Roseivirga sp. BDSF3-8: one gene and its partner. The protein of the gene in region 2 interacts with the protein of the main gene of each other region in a pairwise test. Links are inferred from orthologs where the notes say so. Each region holds a gene or a part of one and is shown on either strand. Other genes may lie near its edges. The genes, in order: AB9P05_RS09755 and ftsA.

Region 1 (10,488 bases), 880 kb from region 2 along the record:
AAAGATAAAAATGCCCACGGCTTGCCAGCTAATTATGAGGGGGGTGTCATCTGTACGCTGGGTGACCCACCGGTAAAAAGCATCGGGAAACCAATAGATGAAGGCAGCCCAGGAAAGGTTATAAAAAGAGGCCAAAAGCAGGACACCTCTCATCCAATAGGGTACGGTGGGTTTAGGCTGGGACGTATCGTTGTGCATGGCTATCAATTCTTAAGAAAAGAGGCTGGTTTGTTGGTTTTCATACCAGTGGGGCACAGGTATTTCTGCATCGCACTGTTTATTCAAGGACTCTATGAGGTATAGGGCCAGGTCTGCATTGAGGTGCTGCTCAGGCTCATGCACAAAAATATATACTTCTTTTAATCCTTCCTCTACCCATTGGCTTATTCTTTTTACCCAGGCATCTATTCGGCTGTAGTCGGTGGGGTGTAGATTATGGCCATTGAACCGGAGAAAAAGAAGGGGTGTGGTAAGGCGCTGGTGGAGGACATCGCGGCGGCCGGCGACATCGCTAATGACAGCAGAGATATGGCGCTCTGTAAGATAGCTGAACATGTCGTCCATTAGTGTGGTATCCTGAAACCACTGTGGGTGCCTGAACTCCAGGGCTAATTTAAAGTCCCGGGGGAGGTATTCGAGGAGTTGAATGAGATCATCTGCACGGTCTCCGCTGAAATAGGGGGGTAACTGCAGAAAGGAGGTGCCGAGCTTATCTCCGAGGGCAAGTATATGCCGGAGAAAGCGGTCTATTGCTTCGGGGTTACCAACCATCTGACGGCGATGGCTTATGAACTGGGGAAACTTAGGGCAGAACTTAAACCCATCCTGCACGCTGTCCCTCCACTTATGTATGGTATCGAGGGTGGGGATGTTATAGTGGGTTGAATTGGCTTCTACGGTATAGAACTGTTTGCCGTAGGCCTGGAGGTATTTACTGCCAGGGGTACGGGGTGGAAATACTTTACCTACATAGCCTTTGACGGACCACACGGAGCAGCCGATGTAGTAGGTGACGGGTGCTGCTCCCTGCTGCCTGAGGATGTCGGGGGTGGCGGGATGGGTTTCGGGCAGGTGCCAGTCTACTTCTTCAATATTTTCGAGTCTTCCAAACTTCATATGCTATCAACCAAAGTGATGTTTTTAGGTTATTGATTGTCGGTGGTTACATGTAAAAGGTAAACTTATGAATCTGAGGTTTGGTACTAAGGTAGATGCGGACTGGCAAAGCGTGAGGGAGGGGTTTGATGAAAAGCTATTCAAGGCGCTGAACCCGCCCTTTCCGCCGGTAAAGGTGGTACGCTTTGACGGCTGCCATAAGGATGACGTGGTGTCCCTGGAGCTGAACTTCCTGCTATTTAAACAGCGGTGGACGAGTCTCATCACGGAACACGGCTACTCTGACAATGGCTTTTATTTTATCGATGAGGGCAGGAAGCTGCCTTTTTTTCTGAAAAGATGGAAGCACCACCACGGGCTTATAGGCCTGAAGGATGGCACTGAGATCATCGATGATATATCATACGGCACGGGCACTCTTTTGACGGACTGGCTTATGTACCCTGTGCTTTATGTGCAGTTTGCGGTACGTAAGCCGGTGTATCAAAAGTATTTCGGCTGAAGGGGGTCTACCTTGAGAATGCGTTTTTCCGGTGGGAATCGAGCTTAAGCAGTATGAAGAGTAAGGTGGTAAAAGCGAGCAGGCTGGAACCTCCGTAGCTGAAAAAGGGCAGGGGAATACCGATAACGGGAAAAAGCCCGATGGTCATGCCTATGTTGATCATGAAGTGGAAAAAGAGGATGCAGGCGACGCCGTATCCGTAAATTCTGATGAAGCGGTCTTTTTGCCTTTCACTAATGAAGATGATGCGGTAAAGGAGGGTAATGAAGAGGGCAATGAGAAGGAAACTACCTGCCCAGCCGTGCTCCTCTCCTATGGTGCAGAAAATAAAGTCTGTATGCTGCTCGGGCACGTAGCTGAGCTTGGTTTGGCTCCCTTCGAGAAAGCCTTGTCCCCACATGCCTCCTGAGCCAATAGCGATCTTACTCTGGTTTACGTTATAGCCTGCTCCCTGGAGGTCTGATTCAGGATCGAACAGGACATTGATACGAGCGCTCTGGTGGGGCTGCAGGACATCGTTTACAAAGAAGTCTACGCCAAAAACTACTGTAAAGAAGACGATACCAGCGGCAAGTATGCCTACTATGCGCCAGAACTTCATCTTACTAAAGAGGCCAAGAGCGAGTAGTATGAGGAGGCCTATGGCCAGATACATGTACTCGGGGCCTACCCACAGGGTAAGAATAAAGAGTGCGAGCCCGATAAAGCCGGCAATAAGTACCCAGGGGGTAAGGCCTTCGCGGTATAGCACAAACACGAAGGAGCCAAACACGAGGGCGGTACCGGCATCTCCCTGTATGACGATAAGGGCCATGGGAAGGAGGATGATACCGCAGAGTACGAGGAAGTCCTTATCGAGGCGATCGAACTTCATGGAGCGCTGTGAAATAAATTTTGCCACAGCCAGGGCGGTGGCAAACTTAGCAAACTCTGAGGGCTGGAGGCCGAAGGGGCCAATGCGTATCCAGGATTTGGCTCCGGAAATAACGGGTCCTATGCCGAGTACAGCGACCAAAAGCAGAATAACAAGGGCATAGAAGCCGTAGGCAAAGTGATCGTAGAACTTGAAGTCAATGATAAATATGGCGATGCCGGCGATAAGGGCTACGGCCATAAAGAGTAGCTGCTTACCGGAGTTCATCTCCAGGCTGAATATCTTATGGACGTCTTCGGCATTATACTCGACGGCATAGATATTGAGCCAGCCGAATATGACGAGGCCGAAATAGATCATGACGGTGACCCAATCGACATTAGAAAATATATTACCCTCTCTCCTCAAGTCTGTCTGTATCTGATTTTATTAAAGAAAATCTCCTTTGAGTACGTAATCTTCTATGTAAGGCCGGTCGGTACCGCCTTTGATGTATTTCTCGATCATGAGTGATGCAATGGCGGCAGCGGAACGGGCTCCCTGTCCTGCATTTTCGACGTACACGGCAATGGCAATTTTGGGGTCATTGCGGGGGGCAAATGCCATAAAGCCGGAGTGGTCTTCGCCATGGGGGTTCTGTACGGTACTGGTTTTCCCACACACCTCAATATCTTTTAGTTTGGCCCTGTACTGTCCGGTACCATGGGTGATTACCTGTGCCATGCCCTGCACGACCATCTCGTAATGCTCGGGGTCTATACCGGCATAGTTCTTTTCTTTGTACTCATCGAGTACGTGATTGGTGGTGCCAATGCTCTTTACGAGGTGGGGGCTGTAGTAATAGCCTCTGTTTGCGATAAGGGCGGCGAGGTTGGCCATTTGCAAGGGGGTGATGAGCATCTCTCCCTGGCCTATACTGAGTGAGTAAATGTTGGAGAACTTCCAGCGGCCTTCGCCATAGATGTTGTTATAGTAGGAAGGACCGGGTATGTAGCCGGACTTGGCATTTGGTATGTCTACCTGTGGCTTAACGCCGAGGCCAAAGTTATGTACATACTCCTGCCACTTCTCCAGGCCTATTTCTGTGTCTTTGTAGGTGTTGTCACTGACGTTCTGATTGAGGACGCGGCGAAATACTTTTACAAAGTAGTTGTTACTGGAGTTCTGTATGGCCTTTGGCACATCGTAGTAGCCTGTGGGGGCGTGATCACCTATGAGGGAGCCGTCACAGTATATTTTTTCGGTAGCGGTAATTACGCCTTCCTGCAGGGCAATAAGTGACTGCACGCACTTGAACATGGAGCCGGGAGGGTAGGTAGCCATGAGGGCCCTGTTAAACAGGGGCGCGAGTGTATCGCGCTGCAGGGCTCCGAAGTTTTTACCATAATTTTTACCTGAGAGCAGGTTAGGATCGTAGGTAGGGGCTGAGATAATAGCGAGTATCTCACCGGTGGCAGGCTCGATGGCTACGATGCTGCCTACTTTACCGGCCATAAGTTTCTCGCCATATTTCTGCAGCTCGAGGTCTATGGTGGTAACGAGGTTTTCTCCGGGAATGGCGAGGGTGTCGAAGCGGCCTTCTTCGAGGCTGCCGACCTCACGGCCGAGTGCATTCTTAACCTTATACTTTACGCCTCTTTTACCCCTGAGAAAGGGCTCATAGGACTTCTCTATGCCGCTGTGGCCCAGGTAGTCTCCTGAGCGGTAATATTTAGATGAATCGGCTGCGAGCATGGGGCCGGATATCTCGGCAATGTAGCCGAGTGCATTGGCCATGACGGGGTGCTTATAGGCCCTGGCGGTCCGTGGTTCTATATAAAAGCCATTGAAGTCTACGAGGGCATCCTGTAGCCTGGCAAATTTTTCGTGTGAGATCTGCTTTTCGAAGAGATAAGGAAGCCTGTACCGTTTTGAAACGATGGCGTCTTCCATGCGCCTGACATACTCTTCTTTGGTTATTCCGAGGAGGTTGCAGAAGCGGGCGGTATCTATCCCCTTGGTCTTTATGGGTGTGGCATAAAGGTCATAGAGGGGGGTGTTGTAGGCAATGAGTTCACCGTTGCGATCGGTGATGAGACCACGATAGGGGTGCTGGGTAACCTTAAGCTTAAGGTTATTCTCGGCTTTTAGCTTTAGCTCATCGTTCAGTACCTGAAGGGCAAAGAGCCTTCCCAGGAAAATCAGCCCGATGAGCAGAAATACTGCCATGACCACTATGTGACGGTTCTCGTTCATATAACAGACCTACGTGATGAGTAGAACAAATACTGAAATACGACCAGCATAGTAAAGGTGAGGAGTGTACTTGCCACTACTTTGCTAAGCGTAAAAAAGAATAAGTGAAAACTCCCTACTTCCACGTAAAAGAGGATAAGATGGTGTACGAATGAAAGGGCAATGGCATAGGTTGCAAACCATTGGCTTCCCAGCAGCTTGAGCCGGGGTGTTGACACGTTCTCGTACCCTCCCCGTGGTGTGATCAGATTGATCCAGTAAGGCCTCAGATACATCATGAACACAGAGGCGGCGGCATGAATTCCCAAACTGTCGTAAAAAATATCTACGACCAGGCCGCAGATAAAGCCGAGCAGCATGGCGGGAAGGCGCCCTATGTCAAAAGGCAGCATGAGGAGGGCACCAATATAGATGAAGCAGAAGGCGGTGTCGAAGAGCACCACATTCCTGAATATGAGCACCTGCAGCAGCAGGTAGGCGGCAAAAGCCAGCAGATGTCCTATAAGGCGGGCTCCATTCATGGGGTAATGGCTACATTTTCTATACTGTCTCTTTCTTCTTTCATTTTATTCTCCACCACGTAGACGTATGACAGGTTGCCAAAGTCGGTGGAGAGCCTGAGTTTGATATCGTAAAAAGAGGCGTCTTCTCTGAGCTTTACTTCTTCGACAATTCCGACAAGTACGCCGCCGGGATAGACGGCATTATATCCGGAGGTAATGATGGTATCGCCTTGCATTACACTCTCTGAGCGTGGAATAAATTTCAGCTCTGCGGTAGAGGCGTCTTTGCCTGGCCATGAGGTGCTGCCAAAGTAGCCGGTACGGCGTACCTGGCTGCTTATGAGCATATCATTATGCAATACGCTAATTACGGTGGCGAAATTCTCAGATACGGCCTTTACGCGGCCAACTACGCCTCCGGGCCCTATGACGCCCATGCCGGCTTTGATGCTATCTTTTTCCCCCTTATTAAGGGTGAGGTAGTTATTATACCTCCGGGTGCTGTTATTAATGACCCTGGCAGGGATGTATTGGTAGTCTTCCAGAAGCACGGTTTTGCGGAAGATGTTGCCGGCGGTATCGGCGACATCTTCAAGTACATCGAGCTCTGCCCTAAGGCGGGCATTCTCTGCGGCGAGTTCCTTATTGGCCTCCTTGAGGGAGAGGTACCCGGTAATACCGGACTGTGTCTCGAGCAGATTGCCTACAAGGGCATTGGAGGAATTAAAAAAGGCGGCGCCCTGGTAGTTGTTATTCCGAACTATGAGGTAGGTGCATACCAATTCCAGCAATATGAAAATAAAGAACGCGCGATAACGGTATATTACCTTTAATAATGACCGCATTTACTCCTTAGGTCATCAGTACTGCCTTGTATGAATCGAGGTTCTTAAGTGCAAGGCCTGTGCCTCTCACTACGGCTCTCAAAGGATCCTCTGCTACGTGAATAGGTAGCTTAGTCTTAAGGGCGAGCCTCTTGTCCAGGCCTCTTAGCAAGGCACCTCCACCGGTAAGGTGAATACCGTTATCGTATATATCTGCAGAAAGCTCGGGAGGTGATATCTCGAGGGCTTTGAGCACGGCTTCTTCTATCTTGGAAATGGATTTGTCGATGGCGAAGGCGATCTCGCTGTAGCTGATCTTGATTACCTTGGGTATGCCTGTCATGAGGTCGCGCCCACGGATCTCGTAGTCTTCGGGGGCATCATCGAGTTCGGTAAGGGCTGAGCCTACTTCCATTTTGACCTTTTCGGCAGAGCGCTCACCGATAAGCAGGTTATGCTGGCGGCGCATGTAGTCGAGTATGTCTTTGTTAAAGGTATCTCCGGCGACGCGTATGGACTGGTCGCAGACAATACCACTGAGGGCAATCACGGCGATCTCGGTGGTACCCCCGCCTATGTCTACGATCATGGACCCTACGGGCCTTTCTATGTCAATGCCTATCCCTACAGCAGCGGCAAGGGGCTCATGGATCATGTATACTTCCTTAGCCCCGGCATGTTCGGCGGAGTCACGCACGGCACGTTTTTCCACTTCGGTAATACCGGAGGGAATGCATATGACCATGCGATGGCTGGAGGGGAACATTTTTTTCTTGCCGTTGTCGATCATCTTGATCATCCCTCTGATCATGTGCTCGGCCGCATGGAAATCTGCAATCACGCCGTCCTTAAGCGGGCGGATGGTTTTGATATTTTCATGCGTTTTTTCATGCATCTGCATGGCCTCTCTGCCTATGGCAAGGACCTTGGAAGTGGTACGGTCGATTGCAATGATCGACGGCTCGTCCACTACAATCTTATCTTTATGTATGATCAACGTATTCGCTGTTCCCAGGTCGATCGCTATATCACTGGAGAAAAAGTCAAACAATCCCATTTCGTATTTCCCTTAGCTTTAGGGCATAACAAATTTTATTTCCCCGAAAGTTACTAATTACAAATGTCTCTGAGCGTGTGGCGTGCCTTTTTTTCAATGTTTGAAATGGCGCACCCCGGTAAATACCATGGCCATGTTGTTTCTGTCACAAAAACCAATGGAATCTTCATCTCTTATGCTACCTCCGGGCTGTACTACCGCGGTGATGCCTGCCTCATGTGCGATCTGCACACAGTCGGAAAAAGGGAAGAAGGCATCGGAGGCCATAACGGCACCCTTAAGATCAAAACCAAAGTTTCTGGCCTTTTCTATGGCTTGCTTAAGGGCATCGACGCGTGAGGTCTGCCCTACGCCACTGGCGAGCAACTGGCCCTTTTTAGCCAGCACAATGGTATTGCTCTTAGTATGCTTTGCAATTTTTGCAGCGAACACGAGCGCCTGGGCTTCATTTTCGTCAACCTTACGTTCAGTCACTGCATTAAAATCATCGGTACTCTCACTACTAAGGTCACGATCCTGAACAATAGTTCCGTTAAGAATACTCTTATGCTGTTTCTTAGTTTCCAGCCCTTTATGTTGCTGCAAAAGAACGCGGTTCTTCTTGCCCCTGAGTATTTGGAGGGCGTCGTCGTCAAAGCCGGGGGCGATTAAAACCTCGAAAAATAACTTATGTAATTCCTCTGCGGAATCTTTATCAATTTTGGCATTGCTGACGAGGACTCCGCCGAAGGCTGAAACGGGATCAGCGGCGAGTGCATTGGTGTAGGCTTCCTTAACGGTGCTTCCGTGGGCCACTCCGCAGGCATTGGTATGCTTGAGTATGGCAAAGGTGGTGGTGTCAGGAAACTCCTCTATCAGGGAGACGGCTGCATCTATGTCTACGAGGTTGTTATAGCTAAGCTCTTTCCCGTTAAGCTGTGAGAACATGTCCTCCAGGCGGCCGTAAAATATGCCTTGCTGGTGGGGGTTTTCTCCGTAGCGGAGTACGCGGCTGGTGCGCTGGCTGTTCTTGAAGCGGGGGAGCTTATCTCCTTCGTTGAAGTAGTTGAAGATGGCGGTGTCGTAGTGACTGGAGATGTCAAATGCCCTGGCAGCGAGGTATTTTCTATCCTCAATGCTGGTGTGGCAGTTCTTTTCTTCAAGGATGGTCTGGAGCTCGGCATACTGCTCGCGTGAGCTTACTATGGTGACATCTTTGAAGTTTTTGGCGGCGGCGCGGATGAGTGATATGCCTCCGATATCTATTTTCTCGATGATGTCCTGTTCTGCGGCTCCGGACGATACTGTCTCCTCAAAGGGGTAGAGGTCTACGATGACGAGGTCTATCAGAGGTAGCTCATAGGTATTGATGTGCTGGGTGTCCTCCTGGTGGTCTCTTCTGGCAAGTATGCCGCCGAATACTTTGGGGTGCAGGGTCTTGACTCTGCCGCCGAGTATGGAGGGGTAGTCGGTGATGTCTTCGACAGCCGTAACCTTAATGCCCAGGTCCTCTATAAAGGAGCGGGTGCCACCGGTACTGAAAATTTGTACTCCGGCAGCATCGAGTAGCTTTACAATAGGCTCCAGATTGTCTTTATAATAGACAGAAATTAAGGCGGATTGTATTTTTTTTAGAGACATGGTCGGGGAGTTTTGTCAGGGCGTAAAACTAGAAATTTTTATAAATTATTCTCAATGTAAGTCTGTATGACTTGAGGATAATGGCGATGTTCCAGCGCCAGCACCTTAGCGGCGATGTCTTCGGGCGCATCGGCGGGCTCAAGGTCGGTAGTGGCCTGAAAGAGTACCTTGCCTTCATCATACTTTTCATTTACGAGGTGTATGGTCATGCCGGACACGGCCTCGGCGGCTTCTTTTACGGCGCGGTGTACATTCATGCCGTACATGCCTTTACCGCCGTACTTGGGCAGGAGGGCGGGGTGAATGTTGACAATCCTGTCGGGATAGGCGCTGGTGAGGGAGTGGGGTACCAGCCATAGAAAGCCTGCGAGGGCTATGAAGTCTATTTTAAACTCCCGGAGCAGGTCGAGCACCCGGCCGTTCTCGTAGAGGTCTTCCCTGGTGAAGGAGAGGGCGGGTATGCGCATGTCTTTAGCATGCTGCATAACGGGGGCGTTGGGCTTATTGCTCAGGAGCAGGGTGACACTAATTTCAGGATGGTCTTTGAAGTGTTCGAATATCTTCCGGGCATTGGAGCCTGAACCGGAGGCAAATACGGCGATCTTATGCATACAGCGGATCGGGTTTGGTCATCATTAATCAGCTATTAAAAAAATATCATGCTCAGTATACCGCTTAGCATCAATAGCTTGCAGTAGGTACTGAGTGTACCGAAGGCGCGCCTGGTATCGGCATACACGAGCTTGTATACGAATAGGGTAATGGGCACGATCAGTAATAGAAAGTATATATTGAGCACAGTGTTTTGCAGATAGGAGGCCATGTAAAAAAGAATGAATATAAAGAGGCCACAGAGGACATAGAGGAAGCTTTTGGTCTTTCTCATGCCCCAGACTATGGGGAGGGTCTTACAGCCGAAGCTTCTGTCGCCGCGTACGTCTTCAAGGTCTTTGATGATCTCTCTTACGAGGGTGATGGAAAAGGCGTATATGGCGTAGGTGGTGATGAGAAAGGGGTGATAGGGGTAGTGAACGGCTATGACGAGGAGGCTGGCTGCGGTGAGGAGTGCCACGGTGAAGTTGCCGACAAAGGCAATGCGCTTGAGCTGATTGCTGTATAGCCAGAGGAGGAAGCTGGAGGTAAGGTGTATGAGGCCTATCTGCCAGGAGACGAGTATGGCCATAGCGACTCCGGCAAAATTGAGTATGGTATGGGCGAGCATGGCTTTGCGCCTGGTGAGGCCTTTGCCTATGACTACCTTATCGGGCTTATTGATGTAATCGATCTTGACATCATAGTAATCGTTTATGATGTAGCCTGCGGCTGCGATGCAAATGGTGCTGAGTGAGATAAGGAAGAGGTCGGGATCGAGGAGGTAGCGCTTCCACTGTGGGGGCTCGCCTGCGAGAAAGAGGGCGGCCATGTACTGGGTAAGGACTATGATGCCGAGGTTCTGCACGCGAATGAGGCGCGCGACCATGTGCCAGAAGCCCCGGAGCCCCGGGTCTGCAGGAGGCTCAGGGCCAAAGGATTTCCTCTGGTCGCTATGGGGGGCGGCCATAGGGGGGTGTGCCTTGGCGGTGGGGCTTTTTGTCACATTCAAAAATAGAGGTATGAAACGGACTACACCAACAAAAGCGGATGATTCTATTAAAAGTTTCTGGCTGGCTTACTCGTGGTGATGGGTATAGGTCTGCAGGATGTCTTCACTGATGAGCTTATACAGCCGGGCTTTATCGGGGCTTTGGTTAAGAAAG
Region 2 (10,321 bases):
GGGCCCATCCCTCCGGACCATTACCAATATAAGAGAAGCTGCTGCTCGTCCACTCGTTAACTTCACCCTCGCGCGTCTCAGCAAATTTTGTACGCCAGTAATAAACCGTACTATCTTCAGTTACCGGCAGATTCATATCCATAAAGGCGAGTTGCTCACCGGTCACCGTTTCGCGAACCTTTAACTGGCTGTTGAAATTACTGCTGGTATCTATTTCAAAAATAAACCCCCTGCTATCGGCCTCAATAGCCCCCGACTGAGTAATCAGGCGCACCTGTTGCTCGTTTACAATAGCATAAGGGTTTGGCAAAAGATTAAGCGTACCCCTGCGAGGAATAAACACCTCATATACAAGGTCATTATTATTTTCATTAAGCTCGCTGATCTGGTCCTCCGCGTCGATGCTCACCTCAAAGCGGTTAGTTCCAAAGTTATTCGTTTGCGAGGCATCCACCTCTATATACAGAGTATCGGAATAGAAAAGCGGGCTGAAGGTGTATTCTTCCACAGGTAAACGAGTGTTGTCGCTCAGGGTACGGGTTACCTGTACATTTAGTGAGTCAGCTACCGCCCGGCCGTAGTTATGTGCCGGCACAGCAAGCACAAATGATTCATCATCTGCAAAAACCCCATCTCCCCCTTCAGAAGTCACAAAGGCCTGATCACCCTCCAGGTGATAGTCCGGAGAGGAGGCACCGAATATCCGGTAGGCAGGGTCACCCTGCAATACAATCTGCTGAACCTGAGCCCTTGCCTGCTCCAGGGGAGGGGCAAGCCTTAAAAAGCGACTGCTCACCTCTTTTTTTACATCCCCGATGCCCTTATGGCGGAACGCTTCGTCGGTAAATGCCACCTGGTAGAAAATGTCACTGTATAACCTGAGCAGGCTGGCGTAGCCCAGGTCACTATGAGCCATAAAGGCCATAGCCCCTTTATCCTTGGCCTGCAGCCAGTCTTCACCAAAGGTATAGTTAGTATTAAAGATATCACCCGCCTCACATCCATTGACCAGAAATACCGGGTACTTGCCCTTATTATTATAGCCAAGAACAGGATCTGTCACATACCCGATTTCAATATCAGTAACCGCCGGTGCTGAGTGTCCGAAAAAGGTCACCATACCCAGCCCTTTATTCACCTCATCAGATATATTGATGGCCTCAACCGTATTATTCGTTTTTTTACTGATGGTCGTTACCCTCCCTCCTAGGAAAGTACCCTCGGCAATGTCCTCAAACTGCTTTACGTAGTCCAGAAATATTGATTGCTCCTCATCGATACCACCGCTCAGATGCAATATGTCCTTACGCCACAAAAAAGCGTAGGGCTTCGCTTCCATCTCCCTAACCTTATCGAGGTAATGCGCCACCTCAGCGGGGCTGTTAGCATTCAGCCGGCCCGTAGGAATGGCTGCTTCCACCGTCGTGCTGCCAAGCCCTGCCGAAAAAGCATCATCAGAACCGGGTGAACCCGCAGTGGGCACAAACTCCCTCCTTTGGTACAATGCTGGCTCATCACGGTAAAAGATTCTTCTGCCCTGGCTCCGGTAGAAGGTATGCCAGTTCATGGATTTACCGACGATGAACAGATACCTCGGATCAGAGTTTTCGTAGAGGTATTTTACAAACCGGAATATAGCAACCGGCGTGCGCTCTCCATAGCTAAAGGCATTGTACAGATCATTGATATCTGCCACCAATACCTTATGCCCACCACCCTCGGGTGATTGCCTGTATGAGGCATAAGCTTCTATGACATCCCCGTATGATCCTCCCGGTTGCATCAGATCTTTGTGGGTAAGGATAATAAAACCCGCAGTACTGAGGTCGTACACAGGAAAGCTCACCTTCTTCAGCACAGGAACTTTATATCCGGGCCCGGAGCTAAGTATCCTGCGTCCGTTTTCAGTTTGCCTGATCACCGCATTGAACGAACTGTTTTGGTCGTTCAGTCCTATACGGCTTATGTTATGAGGATCCGTAATATCAAATAACCTGACCCCGGTAGGGCTGCTGCCTACTGAAAGGTAACTTTTACCATTGGCATCAGCAGGCAAATTGAATACATAACTATCCCTGCCTGCCATATCAGGTTGCTGAGGCATCACCACCTCAATATAGGAGACCCCAATAAAGTCACCAACGGTAGAGTTGACCCGGACAGTCACCTGAAGGCTTCCCCCTGAAAAATCCGAACGGCTCAGGTCAGTTTCATAAAGATGGCTTCCATAGCCCGTAAAAGTAGTATTTCCGCTGCTATTACCTGCCCTGATGGTCACATCGTGTGGATTGCTGGACTTTCCCAGCATTTTCACCCGCAACTTAGGAACAGGTCCGCCGCCGGCAGGAGCATGCAGGGAAGGGATGGTATAAGTGAAGGACTGACCGTTACCTATTGAATTGGCCTGCCACCCTTCTCCATCATCAAATACTGTAAGCAAGGTACGACCCGTGGTATTTTCAGGATAATGAACACCAAAGTTGTAAAACTCATGGTAGCTCTCCACCACCCTGTGGCTATGATATGCCACAGGAGGCAAACCTGCCGTATTATTTTCCTTATAGTAAGGCATACGCCGCCCATTTTCCGGCAAGAGGCTATAAGTCAGAAAATAAGCAGTGGTATCAGAATAGAGGTTAAAGTCAGGGTTCGCCTGGGATGCCTCGTTTTTATAGAGCTCTGTATCAAGTGTGCCATCATTCTTCCTCCCGTAAAACTCTACGTAATCAGATGGATCAAGGCGGGCATCTTCCTGACCCTGTACATGGATAGCAACCTCCTCACCACGGTGATACAGCCTGATCCGGCGGGGATCTGTCCCCAAAGGAAAACCCACCTGCATCAGGTCGTTATACGTAATGCGATGAATGCCATCAGCAGCAGTACTTACCTTAAAGTATTGCTGGTTAGGGTCTATCCACTCATTACCATACTGCCTCCCTAGCACTACACCTCCTATGAGACACAGAAACCAGGTTATGCCTAATGCCTTTACTTTGCCCATACTTTATACTCAATGCCGGAATCTGTACCCGGTAATTGCTTATCTATCTATTCAAAAAACGTGTCAGCCATAATAGACAGGTGATACCATCTTCACTAATTGCTGCTGCAGACACACAATTTCTTTACAAATATACCTCCTGCATCGTTCCGGTGCACAGATAATTAAAAAACCGGACCCTCCGCAGCATAAAGGCGCCACAGCCGGTCCGGCATTTAATAACGTCATCTTTTCTAAAAAAAATCTGGCAATTGACAGAATCTTAGTCCGTCTGTAAGGATATCAGCTCTTCCATGATTTTTTTCATACCAGGCTCTGCCCCCATCGCTGCTTTGATGACCTCCTCTACCGTTACTTTCCTTATCTTCTCAGGCGTACATAGGTCTGTAATTACCGACAACGCAAAAACCGGAAGCCCCATATGCCTCGCTACGATATTTTCAGGTACAGTAGACATGCCCACCGCATCAGCCCCTATGGTTCGCAGGTACTTGTACTCTGCCCTAGTCTCCAGGTTAGGGCCGGGTACTGCCACATAAACACCTTCATGAGCCCTTATACTGTACTTCGCAGCTATTTCCAGTCCCTTATCGATCATGGTCCGGTCATAAGGATCACTCATATCCGGGAAGCGGACACCAAATTCATCCTCATTAGGCCCCGTCAGCGGATTTTCAGGCTGCAGGTTAATGTGGTCATTGATGATCATAATATCGCTGATGTTATAATCAGGACTCAGCCCACCAGCCGCATTAGAGATAAATAGCCTGCGTATACCCAGTAGTTTCATGACCCGTACAGGGAAGGTCACCTGCTGCATCGTATAGCCTTCATAATAATGAAAGCGCCCTTGCATCACTACAAGCTTATGGCCATTAAGCACACCAAAGATAAGTTTGCCACTATGACTCTCCACTGTGGAAACAGGAAAGTGAGGAATGTCTTCGTATGATATACTGTGATAGATATCAATATCATCAAGAAGCCTTCCCAGGCCGGTGCCCAGCACTACCCCCGTATCAGGAACAAAAGAGCCTGTTTGGTTCTGTAAAAATTCTGTGGCTTCACGGGCTTCTTTAAGCAGCATATTCCTTATATCGTTATTGTAATTTCTTAAAAACTGTGAACCAACCCCTTGGTTTGGAACAGGACTCAAATATACGGCTGAGTGATCACTTTGTAAATGATCCGGGACATAATTGCCAACCCGGTTGCCCCACCACTGAAATTGTACAAAATAGAGAAACTAAAATTTTACATGTACGTACACATAAGCAGAGTAACAAGAATCTGAAGTTATGAAAACTATTGAATATAAATCCGATACGAGGGGAGCAGCAAACCACGGCTGGCTCAATGCGAAACACACCTTCAGTTTTGCCAACTACTATGATCCTTCGCGCATGCACTTCGGAGCCCTTAGAGTATTCAATGATGATATCGTTCAGGGAGGCACGGGCTTTGGAAAGCATCCGCACGATAATATGGAGATTGTCACCCTGGTGCTGGATGGAAGGCTTCGTCACAAAGACAGCACAGGCCACGAGGGCGTAATATCCCCCGGTGAAGTGCAGTTTATGAGCGCCGGCACAGGCGTATATCACTCAGAGATGAATGCGTCGGAAAAGGAGCAGGTAAATTTGCTGCAAACCTGGGTGTTTCCTAAAAAAAGAGACATAGAGCCACGCTATGGTCAGAAGAAGTTTGATTTTGAAGGTCAAAAAAACAGCCTCGTGGAAGTAGTATCACCTGACGGGAACGCTCCCTCACTTACCCTGAATCAGGATGCGTGGTACCATGTGGGTTACTTTGATAAGCAGACAGAATTAAGCTATGAACTGCATGGTTCAGGCAATGGAGTCTTTGCCTTTGTCATAGAAGGTCAAGCTGAAATTGCAGGCAAAAAGCTGGAAAAACGTGACGCACTAGGAGTCTCTGAAACTAATGACATTCTACTGAAGGTAAGCGAGAATACCAGACTATTGCTTATTGAAGTTCCAATGAAGTTTTAACCCAATGCTAAAACCGGATGGGTCCGGCCTGGATAGGCCCGGCCTGGATGGGTCCGGCCTGGATAGGCCCGGCCTGGATGGGCCCGGCCTGGATAGGCCAGTCTCATCCGGTTTACCAAAAAAAAACAGCAGAATCTCAGGGAATATTAGGTCAGAAAATCGTTTATGGTAATATGAATGCTACACCATTTTTTGAACTGGGGAATGAAAAGAGGATGAAGAAGAATATACTATTCCTTGTATTACTGGCATTTTCAGTAACCGCTATTTTTTTAAATTTTAACACCCCTGAGAATAGCCGGAGCTCAGATTTCCGGCACATGTCCTTCACAGGATTGTTTCAAGAAGACTCATATCAGGTAGACGCTGAGGCATCAGAAGTAAAATGGACAGGCCGTAAACTAACAGGCAACCATACAGGCACTGTCAAAATTAAGTCCGGCAATCTCAATGTGGATGGTGATAAGCTTGAAGGGGGCATGTTTATCATTGACATGACTAGCATGGAGAATGAAGACATAGAAGACCCAGACTCCCGCGCCAAGCTAATGGGCCATCTCAGAAGTGAAGACTTTTTTGGTACCGCCACCCATCCCGAAGCAAAACTGGTAATTACCAATGTCACATATGAGGAAGAAACGGAACAGTATCGGGTAACGGGAGACCTGACCATAAAAGGCAAAACAAACAGCATCACCTTTCCTGCCGGGCTGAGCAATAATGGCAACACAGTGACCGCCTCTGCAGATATAACGTTTGACCGGACCAAGTGGGATGTACGCTACGGCTCAGGCAGTATATTTAAAAGTCTCGGAGATAAAGCAATCTACGATGATGTGGATATCTCCGTAAGATTAGTGGCCCGGCAATAATTCCAATACTTACCATTCCCCTTTATTTACCCCTCTAAATATAGTATTCCTCTACCGGAAACCTGCCCGGTAGGTTTTTTTCCATAGATCACTTTTACTTCTATAGTCTCCCCCCTAAACCCGCTAAGAAAAAGCGTCCTTACTATTTTATTTTCAGGAAAAAATATACTGCCTTAAATTAGCGGCATGTACACCATTATCTCAGGAACCAACCGCAATAACTCAGTATCGGCAAAGGTAAGTGAAATGTATCGTGATATACTTAAGGATCACGGCATTGAGGCCAATATTATCTACCTCACAGACCTCCCGGATGACTTCCTTTTTTCTGCCCTTTACGAGAATACAGGCAAACACAAAAAATTTAATGAGTTCACCAAGGTGGTAAACGAATCTGAGAAATTCGTATTTGTAGTCGCCGAATACAACGGCTCCTTCCCCGGCGTACTCAAGGCTTTTATTGATGGCCTGGACTATCAGTCCAGTCTTAAAAACAAAAAATGCGCCCTGGTAGGAATATCGGCAGGAGACCAGGGGGGAGGTTTAGCCCTTAGCCACCTGACCGATATCCTTAATTACCTGGGCATGCATGTACTCGCTCTCAAACCCCGCATGGGAAAGATTGGGAGCGCGTTGACAGAGAACAAAATTACAAACCCTCTTTACAAAGATTTGCTATTAACGCAGGCTGAACAGCTAATCGGTTTTTAGCCCCATCAGTCCACATTATCGTGCAGGAAACGGTTGTTTCCCAGTATCTCGTTATCATCGTTCAGGTTAAACCGGGACACCTGGCTTTCACTTGAGTGGGGAGGTTCGCTAAGGCGCACATTCCTTCTCAGGTAAGCAGGTACTTCCAGTTTTTCTCTGAATTTTTCTGTGTTGTTCTCTTTTGCGGGCATCCCGTGCGAAAGCCCTTTAAGCCGCTGCACACGCTCCCGTGCCTGGTCAGCCAGACGGCGGCGTTTCATCTCCAGGTAGTCCTCATCAGCCTGGGTATTCTCCACCTTCTCATCATCGCGTGAGTGGTCAGACTCTTCGATGATCTCATACTCCTCTCCCAGCTCTATAAAGTTGCGGGGCTCAGGCTGAGACTCCTGTCCGGCTTCAGCCCTGGCGTCTCTGCCAGACTCGTCTGCCGATGCACGGGGTGAATCAAACGTATAGGTGCTCCCTGTTCTTGGCCGCTCTTCCGCCTGAGCAGAAGATGAAGTGGACGCTTTCTCCGCTTTTTCTTCCTCAAAAAGACTGATCTGCTTATTGCTCTCCAGGTCATAGACCTTACGGCCCGCGTTAGCCCCCTGGTCATCACTGCGGTAGTCACTGTCAAAGCCCGTAGCAATCACCGTAACACGCAGGCTATGACCCAGATCCGTATCTATACCGTGACCGAATATTACCTCAGCATCGTCACCCGCTTTATCCTGGATGTATTCAGTGATCTCCGTAAGCTCATCCATCTGAAGTTCAGCCTCTTCACCGGACATGATACTAAGCAGGATTTTCTGAGCACCATGTATGTCCTTGTTATTAAGAAGCGGAGAAGCAAGAGCCTCTTCGGCAGCACGCAGGGCACGGCCGTCTCCATCAGTTTGAGAGGAGCCCATTACAGCGGCACCGGCCTCTTTCATTACTGTTTTAACGTCCTCAAAGTCAACGTTAACGTAGCCGGGCACAGTAATGATTTCAGCGATGCCTTTAGCAGCAGTAGTGAGCACGTTATCAGCCTGGGCAAAGGCACTGCTGATCGAGAGGTTCCCGAAGATCTCCCTCAACTTATCATTGAGAATGACCAGTACGGTATCGCAGTTCTCTCTCAGCTCACGAATACCCAACTCCGCTGCTTTCATTTTTTTTCTTCCTTCAAATCCGAAAGGAGCCGTTACAATACCCACAGTCAGGATATCAAGTTCACGGGCCACCTTGGAAATGACCGGTGCCGCACCCGTACCGGTACCACCACCCATACCAGCAGTGATGAATACCATTTTGGTGTTTTCGCTCAACAGGTCGCGAATGTCTTCCTTGCTTTCCAGCGCGGCATTTTTTCCCTTTTCAGGATTGGCTCCGGCTCCCAGACCTTCCGTCAGGTGAGTGCCTATTTGCAGTCTGTTAGGTACAGGACTGCTTTTCAGAGCCTGGGCATCGGTATTACAGACGATAAATTCTACGTCTTTGATACCTTGGTTATACATGTGGTTGACGGCGTTACTGCCACCGCCACCTACGCCGATCACTTTTATAATGGATTTGTGATGATCTGGCAGGTCGAATTGATAGCTATTCTCTGTCATGTCTTCGAATTAGGTTTGTCTGTTCAGGACTGTCTATGCATTTAAGGTTTAGTAATCCCGGAGCAGGTATTTAACCTCCTTACCTGGTCCCGGGACGTTTTTTTACGATTAATATTCTTCGTCTATATCGTCAGTAAGCAGCTCCTTGGTCTTATCCAGTATGCGCTTGAAGAAGTCTCCTCCCCCGCTGCGCGCACGTGCCCGTGTATTTTCCCCTACGCTGGACTTACGCTCCTGGTAGCGGTTCTCACGCTCATCTACCGAGCGGAATCCGGTTAGTACCAGGCCTACGGATGTGGCATACATAGGGCTCTTAACCAGTTCCAGCTTAGTCTTACCCAGGTGTTCGTTAGGGTAGCCTATACGCGCATCCATTCCCGTCATGTACTCAAACAGGTGCTTCACAAAGTTAAGCTGTGAGCCACCTCCTGTGATGACCAGTCCCCCGGCAAGCTTGTTCTCATAGCCACTGGTGATGATCTCACTGTGTACATGCTCGATAATTTCCTCCATACGAGCCTCAATGATGTGAGAAAGGTTGCGTACGCTGATCTCTTTAGGAGGCCGGTTACGCAGACCGGGTATACTTACGATCTCATTAGGGCTGGCCTCTTCAGCTATAGCCTTACCAAACTTGGTCTTGAGCAGTTCCGCCTGGTGTTGCATTACCATGCAGCCCTGCTTGATATCTGAAGTAAGGATATTGCCTCCGAAAGGAATAACTGCGGTATGACGGATGATATTTTCATGGAAGATCGCAATATCAGTCGTACCACCTCCTATATCTACCAGGCATATACCAGCCTCTTTCTCCTCATCACTAAGCACGGCAAGGCTGGAAGCAAGGGGCTCCAGTATGAGGTTCTCCACCTCAAGGCCCGCCCTCTTCACACACTTATGAATGTTATTGATAGCGTTTGTCTGTGCCGTGATGATATGGAAATCCGCCTCCAGTTTCACACCAGACATACCCACAGGGTCCCGGATACCCTCCTCATAATCCACGATATAATCCTGTGGCATCACATGAATGATCTCGCTGCCGGGAGGTATCACTATACGATACATGTCCTGGTTCAGGCGATTTACGTCTTCCACCGTAATCTCATCATCCGTACTGGCACGCGTAATACTGCCGTGGTGAATAGAGCTTCTGATGTGCTGACCGGCAATGCCGACATTGACCACTTTGATGTCAATGCCTGAGGTACTCTCGGCCTCGGCTATGGCCTTTTCGATCGCGGTTACCGTGCGATCGATGTTGGTAACGATGCCACGAATGACTCCGTCTGAGACAGCCTTGCCCATGCCCAGTACTTCCAGCTTGCCAAACTCGTTTTTCCGGCCCACGATCGCGCAGATCTTAGTGGTACCGATATCTAGTCCGACTACTATTTTTTCCTGTTGCATAAATTGTTAGGTATTGATTGAGTGACTGTGGTAGCTGCGATTCTACGGCAAGCCCTCTTTTTATTCACAAACTATTTGATTCTCGTACTTAAGACTCACTCGCTCGTAGTGATTCCATCCTTTACGGGGCAGTACGTCTTTATAGAAAATCCGCAACTTTTTCAGCTTCTGGCGGTATCCGGCTGCGGTCCCGAATTCCACTATTTGCTTCGTTACCTGAGGATAAAGTATCATCTCTCCCTCACGGTCAATTTCCAGCCCGGCTACCTGCGCCACCCAAAACGGGTCGCGGTCAATATAGCTGAGCATATCCACCAGCTCTTTACCGGTTTCAGTATCGAGCTTCTTCACGATCAGTTCAGTGACCCCGCTTCCCGTAATCACCGGCACCCGGGCAGTAAAACGGGCACTTACCGGAAGCAACTCACCATCTGCACTGATGTAGGCATCCGGGCCGTCAGCCCGCATAAGCCGGGCAAGCGGTCTGTTCTGCTGTACCCTGATCACCAGGTTACCCTTCAGGTCCTTGTATACCTGAGCATCCTTCACAAAATCATGTGTTCTGATCTGCGCCTCCAGGTCTTTAAGCTTCACATTTTCCAGGCTGACACCAGTATTCAGCTGCCCCTCACCATTCTGGATAAGCGCATGTACATCCGCCTCCTCCACAAAATAGTTATCGTAGGCCTTATCTATCTCCACGAAAATGTTGTTCACCGTAGTGCCTTC

Evidence for each region.
Region 1: the proteins of ftsA (region 2) and AB9P05_RS09755 interact in binary tests that used the Escherichia coli proteins (3 or more experiments, as listed by UniProt). The link is inferred for Roseivirga sp. BDSF3-8 from one-to-one orthologs.

What each region holds. Positions count from the first base shown.
Region 1 is NZ_JBGNFV010000001.1:2,359,720-2,370,207, reverse strand. Bases 5,098-8,092 are described here. They hold AB9P05_RS09755 (rod shape-determining protein), read right to left. Parts: upstream 7,112-8,092; coding sequence 6,083-7,111; downstream 5,098-6,082. Other genes in these bases: purH (bifunctional phosphoribosylaminoimidazolecarboxamide formyltransferase/IMP cyclohydrolase), read right to left, coding at 7,205-8,092; mreC (rod shape-determining protein MreC), read right to left, coding at 5,245-6,075; AB9P05_RS09765 (Rod shape-determining protein MreD), read right to left, coding at 5,098-5,248. Outside these bases: AB9P05_RS09790 (hypothetical protein), read right to left, coding at 1-198; AB9P05_RS09785 (DUF72 domain-containing protein), read right to left, coding at 211-1,116; AB9P05_RS09780 (hypothetical protein), read left to right, coding at 1,184-1,618; rod shape-determining protein RodA, read right to left, coding at 1,626-2,900; mrdA (penicillin-binding protein 2), read right to left, coding at 2,922-4,727; more of AB9P05_RS09765, read right to left, coding at 4,724-5,097; more of purH, read right to left, coding at 8,093-8,731; AB9P05_RS09745 (phosphoribosylglycinamide formyltransferase), read right to left, coding at 8,770-9,342; AB9P05_RS09740 (geranylgeranylglycerol-phosphate geranylgeranyltransferase), read right to left, coding at 9,378-10,328; AB9P05_RS09735 (Rossmann-like and DUF2520 domain-containing protein), read right to left, coding at 10,401-10,488. UniProt on the Escherichia coli protein: Forms membrane-associated dynamic filaments that are essential for cell shape determination. Acts by regulating cell wall synthesis and cell elongation, and thus cell shape.
Region 2 is NZ_JBGNFV010000001.1:3,238,057-3,248,377, reverse strand. What follows is about bases 7,442-10,269. They hold ftsA (cell division protein FtsA), read right to left. Parts: upstream 9,593-10,269; coding sequence 8,291-9,592; downstream 7,442-8,290. Other genes in these bases: AB9P05_RS13570 (cell division protein FtsQ/DivIB), read right to left, coding at 9,653-10,269; ftsZ (cell division protein FtsZ), read right to left, coding at 7,442-8,182. Also shown: AB9P05_RS13605 (C25 family cysteine peptidase), read right to left, coding at 1-3,004; AB9P05_RS13600 (purine-nucleoside phosphorylase), read right to left, coding at 3,267-4,091; AB9P05_RS13595 (pirin family protein), read left to right, coding at 4,303-5,016; AB9P05_RS13590 (YceI family protein), read left to right, coding at 5,232-5,888; AB9P05_RS13585 (NADPH-dependent FMN reductase), read left to right, coding at 6,075-6,599; more of ftsZ, read right to left, coding at 6,605-7,441; more of AB9P05_RS13570, read right to left, coding at 10,270-10,321. UniProt on the Escherichia coli protein: Essential cell division protein that assists in the assembly of the Z ring. May serve as the principal membrane anchor for the Z ring.